DNA from 2 places in the Priestia aryabhattai genome. Region 2 is predicted to be linked to the other one. Evidence: riboswitches for the same ligand, from Rfam matches in the RefSeq annotation. Region 2 holds a riboswitch; the other holds the start of a gene.

Region 1 (7,748 bases), 200 kb from region 2:
ACGGGGTAATATACACCGCATCCGCTCCGCTTTCTTTCAGTTCCTTCACTTTCAAGCCAGAATCATCAAGAGAAATAGGGACAACCGACATACCTTGTTCTTGAAAAACGTGCCTCGTTCGGTGAAAGCCTGGGTTTTCGAACCCAATTATCTTTTCTTTTCCCAGAATGACAGAAAGCAGCCACATGAGATACTGCGTACCTGCACCTATCACAATTTGCTCCGCTGTACAGCGCACTCCTCTTGAATGGTAAAGGTACGCTGCAATTTCTTGACGAAGGAGCAGTTCTCCCTGCGGATGTCCGCTATAAAAAAGCTGGCTTTCATCATGATAAATAGCTTGCACCGTTAGCTTTTTCCACGTATTATACGGAAATTTTTCCACATTTATCTTTCCATGGCTAAAATCAATGGCAGTCGATTTCCGATCTTTTTGCGGCAGAGACACATAGACGGGAGACTGTTTTTGAGGTACTACTTCATTTTTTATCTCTTTTACAAATGCTCCTTTCCTGGCTAGTATCTCGATATAGCCCTCTGCTTCTAATTGCACATAAGCCGCTTCAACCGTATTTTGGCTAATGCTTAAATGAAGAGCTAGCTTTCGTTTAGAAGGCAGTTTTTCATGAGGCGGAATGGTACCTTTTTGAATTTGTTTCTTTATGTAGGTATAAAGCTGCATGTATAAGGGATCTGCTTTTCTTTTATTAAGCAAAGGCATTAACTCTAACATGGTGTTCTTTCCTTTCTAACTGATACTATCAAATTTACTATTTCTGACACTTACTTTCAGTTCAGTTTCTTCCTATACTGGACTATATCTTATAACTTAAGGAGATGACACAATGACCATCACTTATAAAACCAACGTCGCAATCCGTGCCCAACAAGCCGCTGAAGTGTTTGTACATTCAGGTATTAAACGTCCTGCACAAGATCTTAATCGTATTCAAAGAATGCTTGATCACGCTTCTCTTACCATTACCGCTTGGAGCGACAGCGAACTCATTGGCATAGCCAGAGCGTTAACAGATTTTAGCTACTGCTGCTATTTATCAGATTTAGCGGTCGTAAAAGACTATCAAAACCAAGGAATTGGTACACAGCTCATCAAGCATGTTCAATCAGAAATCGGCCAAGAAACCGCGCTGATTTTACTTTCCGCTCCTTCTGCTATGAACTACTATCCAAAAGTCGGCTTTCATCAAATTGATAACGGATTTAAAATTGACAGAATTCGATAGAAGCGAAGAAATGAGCTTCTCCTTTCTTTTTATCCAATAACTCATGAGTTCTCCTTTATAATTAAATAGTACAGAATAAATAGAATATTTTCTACATTATTTATACGTACCAATGGTCCCTTAAAATAAACTAAGCCTTCGCGTATAAACTGATGATAAAAAAAGACCTCTTTCCAAGAAAGAGGCCTCTTCATTTATTTCACTAGCTTTTGCTCAGTTGCAGCTGAACCTTGACTTCGTTTATGGAATCCTTTTGCGTAATACGCGATAATAAGACCGATAAACCATAATGGTCCGATGACAACTGCAATTCTTGTATCTGGATTATACGCCATGAGAACAACAACAAGCGCTAAGAACGCAAGTGATACATAAGATGTTAATGGAAATAAAGGCATTTTATATTTTAACTTTGCCTCTTCACCCTTTTTTAACGTTTTGCGATACTTAATTTGAGAAAGCAAAATAATTCCCCACGTCCAAATTGCACCGAATGTTGCAATGCTTGTTACCCACGTAAATACTTTGGCAGGCACAATATAGTTTAACGCTACTCCGACTAATAGCGCACCCGCTGATGCTAAAACAGCCTTTCCTGGTACGCCGCCTTTTGTAAGCTGACTGTATCCTTTTGGCGCTTCGCCGTGTTCTGCTAAGTTGAACAGCATACGGCCTGTACTGAAAATACCGCTGTTACAAGAAGAAAGAGCTGCTGTTAGCACCACAAAGTTAATGATACCAGCCGCCGATGGAATGCCGATTTTTTCAAATGTTAATACAAACGGACTTCCCTGTGAACCAATTTCTTGCCACGGATAAATCGACATAATGACAAATAATGCACCGACGTAGAAAATAAGAATACGCCAAAAGACAGAATCAATTGCTCTTGCTAGAGATTTTTCCGGATTTTTCACTTCTCCCGCGGTAACGCCAATCATTTCAATTCCTAAATACGCAAACATTACCATTTGCAACGACAGCAAAATACCTTTGAATCCGTTCGGGAAAAGTCCTCCGTTGTCCCATAAATTTTTGATACCGGTCGCAACGCCGCCGTTACCGATTCCAAACACAATCATCAATACGCCAACGGCAATCATTAACACAATCGCTAAAATTTTAATAAGTGCAAACCAAAATTCCAGTTCACCATATGCTTTAACAGCTAAGAAGTTAACGGTTGTCATGATGACAAGCGCTGATAACGCCCAAATCCAGTTTGGTACATCCGGATACCAATACCCCATATAAATACCAACGGCTGTAATTTCAGCCATACATGTAACAACCCATAGAAACCAGTAATTCCATCCTGTTAAATAACCAGCGAGCGGCCCTAAATAGTCACGCGCGTACTTACTAAATGAACCTGCAACAGGTTTTTGAATCGCCATTTCTCCAAGTGCTCTCATAATAAAAAACATAATCATTCCGCTAAATCCGTACGCCAATAATATTCCCGGCCCTGCTAATTTAATAGCAGATGCAGACCCAAGAAACAGTCCTACCCCTATGGCTGCTCCTAAGGACATCAGCGTCACATGTCTTTCTTCTAACCCGCGTTTCAATTCTTTTTCCTGAGTTTTCCCCTGCATAAACGTCTCCCCTTTTTCCAATCTGTCAAAACGAGATGAACACAACCTTTTTGTTAGCGCTTTCATATAAGTTCGTGCTAAAAGACAGGCTGTATATTTGTATTCTATCACCTTTCTCTCACTTTTCTTTTGTCGAAAAACAAAAAAAATATCGTATCATTTTGTTTAAACGCACAATTAAGCGTTCGCACTGCTTTTTTAATATGTATTTATTATTGCGCCTAAGTAATAGCATTTTAAAAAAATAGAAAAACGCCGACTCAACTCCGTCAGCGCATCGTTCATTTTATGAAAACTAGCATTTATCTCGCCGGTTCAAAAGTTTTACAGCCAGGTTCTTCCGTGTCAGAAACATGGTGACTACTTTCAGGACTCACAACGTAAATGGACTCTGCACTGCATTTATTTCCGGATTTCCAATACATACACTCATTCACTTCACATAATACACCTTGGGCCACTGTTATCCCTCCTTTGCTTGTCTTATCTATTTACTACCCGAAATATAATACTTCTAACATTTTCACGCAAAAAACCGCTTGTTTATCAAGCGGATCTTTTTATTGCGTGTGTTTAACATACTGTTTTTTAGCTAAATATAACTCACGACTCAGCGTGATCCGTCGTTCTCTCAAGTGCCTTAATTTAGCCTGAAATCGTTCGTTAGTTGGCTCTTCTTGAATTAAGCGATACGTAAAAGAAATATCTTCATTTAACTGTTTAAAATCTTCCCATATCTCTTGAACTAGTGCGGATTGTTTTTCTTCAAATGAACAATTTTGCTGCGTTTTTAGCGCGGCTAAAATTTCATGCTGCCACGTTTCGTCTTTTATTTCTTTTGCTAATAAGTATAAGTCTAAATAATCATCAATGCTTAACGCCGTTTGTCTATTGTTCAATGTCCTCACCTTTTCTATACAAAATGTTTCTTCGTAAGAAGAGGATTTTATCATAGAAAAAGGTTCCTCTTCTTATCTGTCAGAGCTAGGCTATGCTGGAATTAGCACCATTCAATAATTGTGGTTGCTGAGGCTTCAAAGGGCCAGTCCCTCCACCTCTCTAGATAAGAATATTTCGTTTTGGATTATTTCTGACTATTCTAATATGTTTTATAGGTTACGTCAATACTTTTTCAATAAAAAGAAAAAAGAAGTAAAATATGGTATGCTTTCATAAAGGATGGTGAGCACATGAAACGATACATGTTATCTGCTTTTTCGGGAAGCTTGCTGTTGCTTCTCAGCATTGCCTTTTCATCTACTTTCCATATTGCAATTGTCAAAACAACTGGAAGCATCGGAGGGATTATTTTAGCAGCGGCGGCTTTGGTTATGAATGCGCTTGAAGATCCCCCCTCCTCAAATAATACAGGTGGAGGTGCTGTTGAAGTACTAGATAAAGGCGCCGTTTGGGCTACTTATTTACTTTTACTTTCATTACCAAACCTCATCGCATGTATAACATCTTATGTTTTATGGACTCGCTGACATTCACCAACATTACGGACGTTTTACCACCTGCAGGCTCATTGATATTTGCTTTTCTACAAATCCAAGTTCACGATACACATGCTGTGCAAAATTCCCGGCATGGACGCTTAGTCTGATTTCACGGTACCCTTTGGCAGACAATTCATTGATCGCTTTTCGCATTAACGGCTTGGCTAGACCTTGCCCGCGGTATTCGGATAAAATATATAATTCGTAGATAAAGCCAATTTCTTCTTTTGAAAAGAAGTCGGCAGATGGCCCGGCAAGAACCCAGCCTGCGAGTTTATTTTCTTGTCTCGAGACTAAATAATAACATCCTTTTTCAAGTGCGCTATCAATTAGTTCATTTACGCGTTCAGTTGGCGGATGAAACTGCTTCATTGTTCCTTCAAACAGTGCATCAGCAGATTTCGTCCGAATTTCTTGTATTTCTTCTTCAGTAGCTTTCACAATCATTACGATCTCTCCTTTCGTTTTGCTTTTCCACATGCACAGGTGAATTCCTGCAAAAAAGTCTTCGCCTAAGCGAAGACTTTTATTTAAATTCAAAATGCTCTTGGTGATTGCCTTGTTCATCCGTCCAGTTAATCACGATGTCTAAACTTGCAGCTTTTCCAGGAACAGCAAAATTGGCATAGCGAAAACGCTGACCGCTTTTGCTTAAGTTAGACCTTTCAATAGGAGAAAACAAGCTGTATTTCGCCTTATTTTTTCCTTCGTGTCGAAAAGCTTGGACCTGTACCCGCTCTACATCTTTTCCAATGTTTTCAACGATTAACCCATATGTATGATAGACGTTATTTTTCCATTTTAGCTGATTATCTCCTGCCATACTCGCTTTTGTCAGTTCAACTGACCATTGTTCAGATGCTCTCTTCATTGGAAGCTTTTCAATAGAAAGAGCGCTAACATGAATGGTTGCAAAAGCAAGCCAAACAAAACAAAAAGTGCTGACTGTATAAATTAGTCTTTTCATAGATTTTGATCTCCTTAGAAATTTTAGTAGTAGCATCTCCTATTACCCTAAAAATTATGATATACGTTTTAACACAAAAAGCCTCTCCATTCAGGAGAAGCTTCTTAGTTAATGCATAAGCAAATCTTTTTGTTTGTCTAATGAGTGTTTCGTATATAAATCTCTTTCAATCGCATATTTAGGACGCTGTTTCACTTCGTTGAAAATCTTGCCAATGTATTCTCCGACAAGCCCTATCCCCATTAGCTGCAGGCCGCCTACAAGCCAAATCGATAAAATAAGAGACGTCCAGCCAATTTGTGTATGATCTAAATATTTTTGAATCAGCGCATAAATACCAAACGCAATACTAAAGAGAAAAGAAGCTCCTCCAAGCAGCGTTAATAATCGTATAGGCGCTACGCTAAAAGATGTAATCCCGTCAAATGCGAAAGCAAGCATTTTCTTTAGCGGATATTTTGATTCGCCCGCCGTCCGTTCTTTGCGGTCATATGTGACTTCCGTGGAGCGAAATCCTACTAATGGTACAAGGCCTCGTAAAAAGACATTTCCTTCTTTGTATTTCATGAGTTCACCAAGAGCACGTTTGCTCATGAGACGAAAATCCGCGTGATTTTGAACGAGCTGAATTCCTAGCTTATTCATAAAACGGTAAAATCCTACTGCCGTGGTTCGTTTAAAAAATGTATCGGTTTCTCTGCTGTCTCGAACACCATATACGACTTCATACCCGAGCCAATATTTTTCCACAAAAGTACGAATGACGTTGATATCATCTTGCAAATCTGCGTCAATGGAAATGACGCAGTCAGATTGTTTGTAAGCTGCTTCTAGTCCTGCCAGCAAAGCATTTTGATGTCCTACATTTCGCGCTAGCTTTAACCCTTTTACAAATAAATTACTGCAGCTTTCTTTTTCAATAAGCGACCACGTGCTGTCTTTACTTCCATCGTCCACAAATAAAATTGTACTTTCACCTGATACAAGACGTTCATCTATCAGTTCTTTTACTACAGTAGTTAATTGAAAAGACGTCTCGTTTAATACTTCTTCTTCGTTGTAGCATGGAACAACAATCGTTAAAATAGGTCTGTTCATTTTATTACCCCCTTACTTTGCTTCATATACATACACTTTCCAAGCGGACTGTTTATCGTTAAATGCTTTTAAAAAGTGCAAACCGTCACTTTCAGCATTTTCGATTGGCACAGCTGAAAAGATATAGCGACCGCCCATTTTTTTAAATTGATTGATATTAAGCTGTAAATGACGGATATTTTTTGTTGAGTCTTTACGGTAATCATATTTTTTCCCTAGCTCGCTAACAAACACATAGCAGCGGTTGCCCCAGTGATCATAGTAGCTTTCTAACTTTTTATTTTTATCAAGCTCTTTGGCAATGATTTTGCGAAACTCATGTTTATACGTTAAGGGATAGAAGTTGTTATACGTATCTAGCGTATAAAAGCCGTTATACTGAGCAATTGATGGATGAAGCCCAATGCTTGCTACCCGATAAGATGATTTAGGTTTTCCAATATATCTGCTTATTTCATCGAATTGATGAACAGCATAAAATCCTTTAAACGACGGTTCGTGATTGTAGCGATAATAAAGTTCAGGGTTCGCTATAAATAACACAAGCAGCTGTAAAATCAAACACACCCACACAAACTTCTTCCACGTCTTGCCCCGCTTCCATAAAACATAGCCGCCAACTGCAAACATCAAATAAATAATGAGCGGGCGTAAAAAATGAAATCTAGCAAAGTTGAACGTATTTAAAAGCTGAAATTTTTCTTTTAGCAGCTCCCATCCTTTATAAAACCAAAACGCATACCAAATCGACAGTAGTAGATTAAGAATAAATAACTGCAAAAACGTTTTTTCAAGCTTTCCCTTGCGATTCCGAGCAACAATCCACAGCACGACAAAAGAAAGCGGTAAAAGCACAAAGGTATGAAGCGTCATTACATGCGTATGCCCAAGCGTATAGTTCTTCAAAGCAAGGCGAACGGAATGTCCAAAGCTTAGAGTAGAGCTTAAAAATTCATTTCGACTCGTCGGGTCTTCCGGAAATAAAAGAGAATCAACAAGCCGGTATTCAATGAGCAGAAAGACAGCGGTCATCGCTGCAATACTGCTTAAAAAAGGAATATTCCACGCTCGTTTTTTTACTGCATCTCTTAGCCATAGCAGCCCCATCGCCGCTAAAAAGAAGAAAAATCCTAGCACAAAACTCGCGTAAAACGGAAGCAGCAAAAGTGTAAGCCATTCCTTCCACGTTCCTTCGCGGTTTCGAATGGTTAAAAACGCCCACAGCGCCAGTGGCTGTCCTAATGTACTCAGCATGCCCGAAGGCCAAAAAGGAGTAAGTGCAAAAGCAAGTGATACAAGCACTCGAATCGCATAAGCATCTTCGCTTGTGATAAAATGCTTT
Region 2 (7,748 bases):
TTTTTTCCACATTTTCCTCACCTTTTTATTCAAACTTTTACCCTCATGACTGTTACCACAACACCTAAGGGTTTATCCATAAACAACTTTTTTAGTTTTTAAATTAGCCACCAACTTATATAACACTACAAAAATGTATATAAGTTACAATAATATTACATTATTATTACAAATATAACAACAATATTATAACTAAGAAAAATAGGATAATCAATATGAAGTGCCTAGTAAAATAGATAAAATCACTAGATTAATATCATACATATAAATAAATCAAAAGCATGTTGGAAAAAAAGGGCTTGTTGTCCGGCAGGAATATTTTAAAAAACAAAAAGAGCAAACTCCCTATCATTAGGAGTTTGCTTCTTTTATTTAAATCTTAGATGGGAATTTTCATAACTTTTTTCGTCTCTTTTAGTATTGAGATAATACATTTTAAGACGATAGTTAAGGTACAACATTACCTTAATATGGCTCTTCAAGAAGTACCCAAAGAACTTCTATCTCAAAATCTAGTTGAAGTACAGGTTTGGTAAATCCGCTAGGGACAAATTCCAAATCGTTGGAGAAGCCACCATGTAGAGTATTACTTATTTCAATTGTATGATCTGAATTCATAATTTCCACAGGTGTTTTATGAAATACCTTACCTACAACATGATAGCATCCAATATATGTATGTAGTGCATTTTCTTGAGGGTCAAAATGTGATAAGTGATTACTATGTAGTTATCTATGTCCCAGAAACTTATAACTTCACTTATTGATGTATGCCACTCGTTCGACCAAGCAGATTGAATAAAGTTTAAATAATCAAACCCTGATAAATTAGTATCAAACCATCGGACTGTCTCATAATAAAACAATTTCTGTTTACTTTCTAATAAAGTTAAGGTTTTGCTACCTTCTTGAATTAAAATAGAACCTTCAGGCTCCTTTCTAAGACCACTTATTGTTCTTAATAAAGTTGTTTTCCCACTACCATTTCTAGCAGATAAACCATATACAGTACATTTTTCCAGGTCTATATTAGCTTCATAGAGTAATACTTCTCTTGTAGTCATACTCAAGTTTCTTATTTCCGACATTGTTTATTTTTATAAATATTAATTAAAAATTAAGTATAGTATATTAAATCAAAATGGTAAAATTCCAAAGAAATTAATTTGATTTTTCTAATAAAAAAACAAAAAAAAAGAAGGATAAACCCTTTCTCTTTTTACTGTATAATCATCTAAGCTTATATACTCTTTTTCATCCCACATCGGGCCATTCTCGTAAAAAACACCACCTTTTACAGAACTTTTGAAGGAAGCTAGATTGCAATTTTCACATCGCCTGCTTACTGCATTAGGTTAATAGTAAGTAGTGAGATAAGAGGTATGTTATTTCTGATTTTTCAATTTTTTATTGACAAGCTAAGAAAACAGGTGTAATCTTTTTTCTAGTTAATTAAATTGAATATTCTTATCTCGAGAGGTGGAGGGACTGGCCCTAGGAAGCCTCGGCAACAGACTGTTAAAGTACTGTGCCAATTCCAGTAGCAATTTGCTTGAAGATAAGAAGAGAACCGATAATGATCATTAACCTCTTCTTATTTTTAAGAAGAGGTTTTTTATTTTGAAAAGAAAGAAGGAAACAAAACCATGACAAAGACATTAGTGAAGGCTCCATTTAAAGCTGATCACGTAGGCAGCTTTTTAAGAACAACTCCCCTTAAAGAAGCAAGAGAAGCGTATGTGAATGGGAGAATCAATAAGGCTGATTTAAAATCTGTAGAGGACAAAGAAATTGAAAAACTTGTTCAGAAACAAATTGAAGTTGGGCTTAAATCCATCACAGATGGTGAATTTAGGCGCTCATGGTGGCATTTGGACTTTTTATCAGGCTTAGAAGGCGTAGAAGAGTTTGAAACAGAATACATCAGTCAATTCAAAGGAGCAAAAACAAAAAATAAAGCGATTAAAGTAGTAGGTAAAGTGGACTTCAATCACCATTATATGCTAGAACACTTTACGTTTTTAAAAGAAGCTGTCGAACAACATGGTGATGAAAGCCAAGTTGCTAAATTCTCTATTCCAAGCCCCAACATGTTATTTACTCGAATTCAAGAAGATACATATTACAATGGGAACAGAGAGGAGTTTTATCATGATACTGTAGCTGCTTATCAAAAGGCCATTCAAGCCTTTTACGATGCAGGTTGCCGTTATCTACAATTAGATGATACTTCTTGGATTGATTTTGTTTCTGAAGAACGTATAAATGCAGTTGTTGAGAAGCTTGGTATGGATGTAAAAGACATTATTGATACAAGAGTAAGTTGCTTAAATGATGCTATTTCCAAAAAGCCTGAAGATATGCTCATTACTATGCATATTTGTCGTGGAAACTTCAGATCTACGTATATCACAAGTGGTGGCTATGATACTATATCTGATGCAATCTTTGCTAACTTACATGTAGATGGACTTTTCCTTGAATATGATGATAAGCGTTCAGGTGATTTTGAACCATTAAAAAACTTTACACATAACAATAAAACAGTTGTGCTAGGATTAGTAACATCTAAATTCCCTACACTAGAAGATGCTGAGATTATTAAGCGAAGAATCCAAGAAGCAAGTCAGTATGTTCCTCTAGATAACTTGTCATTGAGTCCACAATGTGGCTTTGCAAGTACAGAAGAAGGAAACGAATTAACAGAAGAAGAGCAATGGAATAAAATTAAGCACGTAATTCAAATTGCTCAAGATGTCTGGGGAGATAACTAAAGAGTGATATTTTTTTCTTAATTGTACATAAGGAGTATTCTGGATGTTTTGAAGTATGGTAAAGAGAAGAAACTTATAAATAGAAAAAGGATGACAAGTATACTTGTCATCCTTTTTCTTTATAAAGCATAAATACTCATGATAGTAGAGATATAAACATTCTATTGAATCGTTTTACCCATGCGCCTTCTGTTCAACATTGACTCTTTTGATAAAAAATGAGATGACTAGCCCAACAATTGCAACAATGATCGCAAAGATGAAAGCATGTTGAACACCGTTGGTAAAGGCAAGAACTTGATTTAATGGATCCATTTTGTCTGATACTGTCTCAAGGAAGCTTCTTGAACCCGATGAGAGAATGGAGATCCCAACAGCTGTTCCAATTGCACCAGAAACCTGCTGTAAGGTGTTCATAATCGCTGTTCCATGCGGATACAGCTCAGGTGGAAGCTGGTTTAATCCATTTGTTTGAGCTGGCATCATAATCATCGAAATTGCTATCATAAGCGCAATGTGTAATCCAACAATAAACCCTGTTGAAGTTTCCAGCGTTACGGTTGAGAAACCATACATTGTGCCCGCTACAATCACAAGTCCAGGGATAACTAACCATTTTGGACCAAAGCGGTCAAATAATCCGCCCATAACTGGTGAAAGAATTCCGTTAATAACTCCTCCAGGAAGAAGCATTAGACCAGCGGCAAAGGTTGATAAAGCTAATGATGTCTGTAAGTACAAGGGTAAAATCACCATCGCAGACAGCAGTACCATCATGCAGACTAGAATTAATAGAAGACCAATTGTAAACATTGGATACTTAAAGGCTTTAAGGTCTAACATTGGCTCTTTCATCTTCGTTTGACGAATAGAGAATGCAACTAATGCAATAACTCCTATCACAATAGCTAGAACAACGTGTAAGCTTCCCCACCCTCCACCTTCTCCAGCGCTACTAAATCCGAATACGATTCCTCCAAAACCTATTGTTGAAAGAACAACAGAAATAATATCGATTTTTGGCTTTGTTGGTGTGGTAACGTTCTGCATAAAGAAAGCCCCAAATACTAAAGCAACAAATAAGAGTGGAAGTGAAATCCAGAAAATCCAGTGCCATGTTAGTGTTTTTAAGATTAAGCCTGATACTGTTGGTCCAACAGCTGGCGCAAACATAATAACAAGGCCGATAATACCCATTGACTTTCCACGTTTATGTGGTGGAATAATGACAAGGATAGTGTTAAACATAAGCGGTAAAAGCAAAGCAGTTCCCACGGCTTGAACTACACGGGCAATCATTAGTACACCAAACGTTGGTGCGATAGCTGCAATAAATGTTCCAATGATAGAGCAGATCAGAGATGCTATAAAAAGTTGTCTGGTCGTAAACCGTTGAAGAATAAAACCTGAAATAGGTACCAGAATTCCTAATGTTAACAGGTATCCTGTTGTCAGCCATTGTGCGGTTGTTTCGTGAATGCCAAATCCAGAAATTAGCTCTTTTAATGCCATATTTAAAGCTGTTTCACTAAATAAACCGATAAACCCGGCAATAAGAAACGATGTAATAATCGGCAGCGCTTTGATGTTAGAGCTTTCGGCTACTGTTTGTTGATTACTCATATTAAATTGTCTTCCTCCCTTTTACATGCTCTTTTTACACGTTAATAAATAAGGTTAAAGCAGCATTTGTCCATAGCTTGAGATAATTCACTAAGAGTCTCTCTTTTCGGTGAACGTTTTTTAGAAAGAGTCTATTTTAAATTAAGACTTATGCTTTTCTTTCAATAGTTCTTCTTTACTCGCCATTTTAAATCTCTATGAGAGAAAAACTTGACTGCCTTCAACTTAATGGAGTTTTTCTATCTTAATGATAAGTTGATTAGTAGACACACAATGCATATCGATACGAAGATTAGTAATATGTTTAAGACATTATGTTGACTAAGCTTTTGCTTTCTCTTCCGTTTTGACCGGATTGCTTTTTGTCTTCTAAGTTCGCTTCTTTCCATAGTTACCTCTCTCTCCATTTCATTTCTAAATTAGCTTTAGAAATTTTCGTATGTAAACTAGTTCCCGTTGATATATGGGCTTTTTCAATAAGCAAGATAAAACGAAATAGAACTAAAAAAACGAAAAGAGGAAAGGCACATGTTTATACCGTTCCCCTTCACAAAGGAAAAATGAATTCCACTTTGTATACCAAGAATATTGTAACACAACTATAAGTACCGTTTCTATCTAAAATATACTAAATAACAATAACTATATACCTACTTCGGTCCTCTTGTGACAATTGAAAGTTGTTACTGTTAAGCATATTATGTATTTTATTCTTTTGATATGAAACATATATCATCTTAAAATGCAGGAATAAATATTATTTTTTAGGGCAAACTAAAACTATAGGACCCCCAATCCCTTATATTCCTTTAAGTATATGTTTTTTAGAAAAGCTACTCAAATGAGTAGCTTTTTTCTTTTCAAACAAAACGAGCATCGATTAGCCCACTTAACCTCATCTTATTCTTTAACTTAATATGTCATTACTGAAAAATAAATACATCACTAAGGGAATCTACAAACTGAATGAATTCACTCTCTGTAATACACTGACCGTGCTTATGGTAGGTAAGATCTACTTGTTAATTTTTATGTAAGGCTTCAATTAAGGTGAAATTGACCTTTTTCATTTGCTCTTTTTCTCTACCTCTCATTAAATAAAATTAAACAGTAAGGGACATAATTATTTATAACAAAAGGATACCTTTAGAGTGTATAAATAAATAAGATGACTTTAATTGTAAGCATGTTAATCATATCTGCAATACTTATAAAAATAGATGGTTCTCGTCTTATACAGGCTAAGACGAAGAAAGAATTTCGAGCATTTATCCTACTTCTTCACTTTAGTTTTATAATTGTACTGGCTAAAAAATTTTGGAGTAATTTCCCTAACCCTGCTGACTGGGTTGCCCTTATCTTAAAACCATTTGCTGAGCTTTTAGTTAATATATTGAATTAAAAGGAAGTGAAAAGATGCTGAATAAAAGCAAGATATCTCCTCATCAGTTTAGGGTATTAGTGATTTTGTACAGCATTGGTAGTACCATCATCGTGGTAGTCCTGTCTATTACTGTATATCCAAGTGTTACTTACCAAAAAGTGTGGGACACAGAAACTTGGCTTCCTTACAGCTTAATTATTGGACTTATTTATCCACTTGTTCTTTTAATAGTTGGATTATTTCGTAAGAACTATATGTCTCGAATGGATAGTATGTCTTGAAAGTAGGCTTACCTTCTCCTTATTACCAAGTACAATCGTATATTTAAAATTTTTAAAATGACTAAATAGAATTGTAAAACAAGGAGAAGGTTCAAACCTTCTCTTTTTACTATTATTACGTTTAGATTGTTGATCCTGTTGCATATATTCCTCCTTCTTTCATTACGTAAAGCCTTATTGTTTTCCTCATCGCCACAAGTATGTATGCTTTTAACTCCTGATAATATTTAAAGGCGTATTATATAAAATAGCCTAACCTTTCTCTAATAAATTAAGAATTTCAACAACAATTTTATATTACTAAAGAATAATAATTTATTGTAAAACGATAAATTATGTGTTAAATTCAGATAGATAATAAATAAGTGAGGTGCTTTTTATGAAACAAGGTTCAACCTTTTTTTTAAAAATAGCTGTTGGTCTTATGGGAATTCCTGTTCTTGCTTTATGCGTATTGAGCATCATCCAATTAGCTCATCATCCCGTTAATCCAGATTATTCGTATCTACTCTATCCTGGTGTCACCATTATGTATGTATCTGTGATTCCATATTTTATTGCGTTGTATCAGGCGTTTCGTCTTTTATGCTACATCGATAAGAATGAAGCGTTCTCTGAAATGTCTGTGAGAGTTTTGAAGAAAATAAAATACTGTGCTATCACAATTAGCATTTTATATGTAATCATGATGCCGTTTGTTTATCTCGTAGCGGAGAAAGATGATGCTCCAGGTCTCATCATTATCGGTATGGTTCCTGTTTTTGCATCTATGGTCATTGCTGTTTTCGCTGCTGTTCTTCAAAAACTGTTAAAAGAAGCGATTGATATAAAATCAGAAAATGACTTAACGGTCTAAGGTGGTTAACATGGCAATTATTATTAATATTGACGTGATGTTAGCTAAAAGGAAAATGAGTGTAACAGAACTTTCAGAGAGAGTCGGAATCACAATGGCTAACCTTTCTATATTAAAAAATGGAAAGGCAAAAGCCGTTCGTTTTTCAACTTTAGAAGCAATTTGTAAAGCCTTAGAATGCCAGCCTGGGGATATTTTAGAATATAGAAATGATACAGATAGTGAATAAGATGAGGTGCAATAAAGATTAGTCAGCAAAAGTATGGTCTTGAGACGTTTTCATCACTAATTAATTTCTGCCTAAATAAGACCTTATTTCTGTTCCAAAACTTGTATCAAACTTTATGTACGATAAACAGAGTTTTTTGATGTATTTAAAAAAAGACGGTTGTTAGTATCACAGAATCATCTGCATAAATAAAAAGAGCAAACTCCCTATCATTAGAGTTTGCTCTTTCTGTTCTTTATTCAAGTTCCTTTAGTTCAACTTTTAACTTATTCTCCTATGTCTTTAATCCTTTTAAGAGCTTTTCTATATTCTTGATCTCCCATATACACCATTTTATTAGGAGAATATTTAGGTTGTCCAAACTTTTTCAAAGCTTCTCTATACTCGCTATCACCAATTACTTGATTAGAAAAAGACTCTTTAGATGAACCGTCAAGGGGCGGAAGCGGAGTAGTTTTTTTAGCTTTTGTACTGTGAATCTTTTCCGCATTTAGATTTTCTTTATTTTTTTCTTTATCATGAGGCTTATGAGCTAGCTTGTGGCCCTTACCTGTTAGGAACATCAAAAACGAGAGAATTAATACCAAAAAACTCAATAAAC

Evidence for each region. A riboswitch is a leader RNA that binds a small molecule or an ion and turns the genes downstream of it on or off. The one in region 2 is predicted to bind S-adenosylmethionine.
Region 1: another riboswitch for S-adenosylmethionine. It lies ahead of M3225_RS01795 (hypothetical protein); the one in region 2 lies ahead of M3225_RS00720 (5-methyltetrahydropteroyltriglutamate--homocysteine S-methyltransferase).

The regions. Positions count from the first base shown of each region.
Region 1 covers NZ_JAMBOQ010000001.1:341,263-349,010, forward strand. The annotation lists gene pdxR (MocR-like pyridoxine biosynthesis transcription factor PdxR) at 1-733, opposite strand, end outside; gene M3225_RS01780 (GNAT family N-acetyltransferase) at 846-1,244, shown strand; gene alaP (alanine permease AlaP) at 1,439-2,842, opposite strand; gene M3225_RS01790 (DUF1540 domain-containing protein) at 3,145-3,303, opposite strand; gene M3225_RS01795 (hypothetical protein) at 3,403-3,741, opposite strand; SAM riboswitch class I at 3,811-3,912, opposite strand; gene M3225_RS01800 (hypothetical protein) at 4,033-4,329, shown strand; gene M3225_RS01805 (GNAT family N-acetyltransferase) at 4,342-4,788, opposite strand; gene M3225_RS01810 (hypothetical protein) at 4,868-5,308, opposite strand; gene M3225_RS01815 (glycosyltransferase family 2 protein) at 5,417-6,406, opposite strand; gene M3225_RS01820 (DUF6044 family protein) at 6,419-7,748, opposite strand, start outside.
Region 2 covers NZ_JAMBOQ010000001.1:144,972-152,719, forward strand. The annotation lists gene M3225_RS00715 (ATP-binding cassette domain-containing protein) at 651-1,064, opposite strand; SAM riboswitch class I at 1,465-1,565, shown strand; gene M3225_RS00720 (5-methyltetrahydropteroyltriglutamate--homocysteine S-methyltransferase) at 1,647-2,774, shown strand; gene M3225_RS00725 (DHA2 family efflux MFS transporter permease subunit) at 2,949-4,397, opposite strand; gene M3225_RS00730 (hypothetical protein) at 5,814-6,062, shown strand; gene M3225_RS00735 (DUF2975 domain-containing protein) at 6,442-6,918, shown strand; gene M3225_RS00740 (helix-turn-helix domain-containing protein) at 6,929-7,147, shown strand; gene M3225_RS00745 (MFS transporter) at 7,414-7,748, opposite strand, start outside.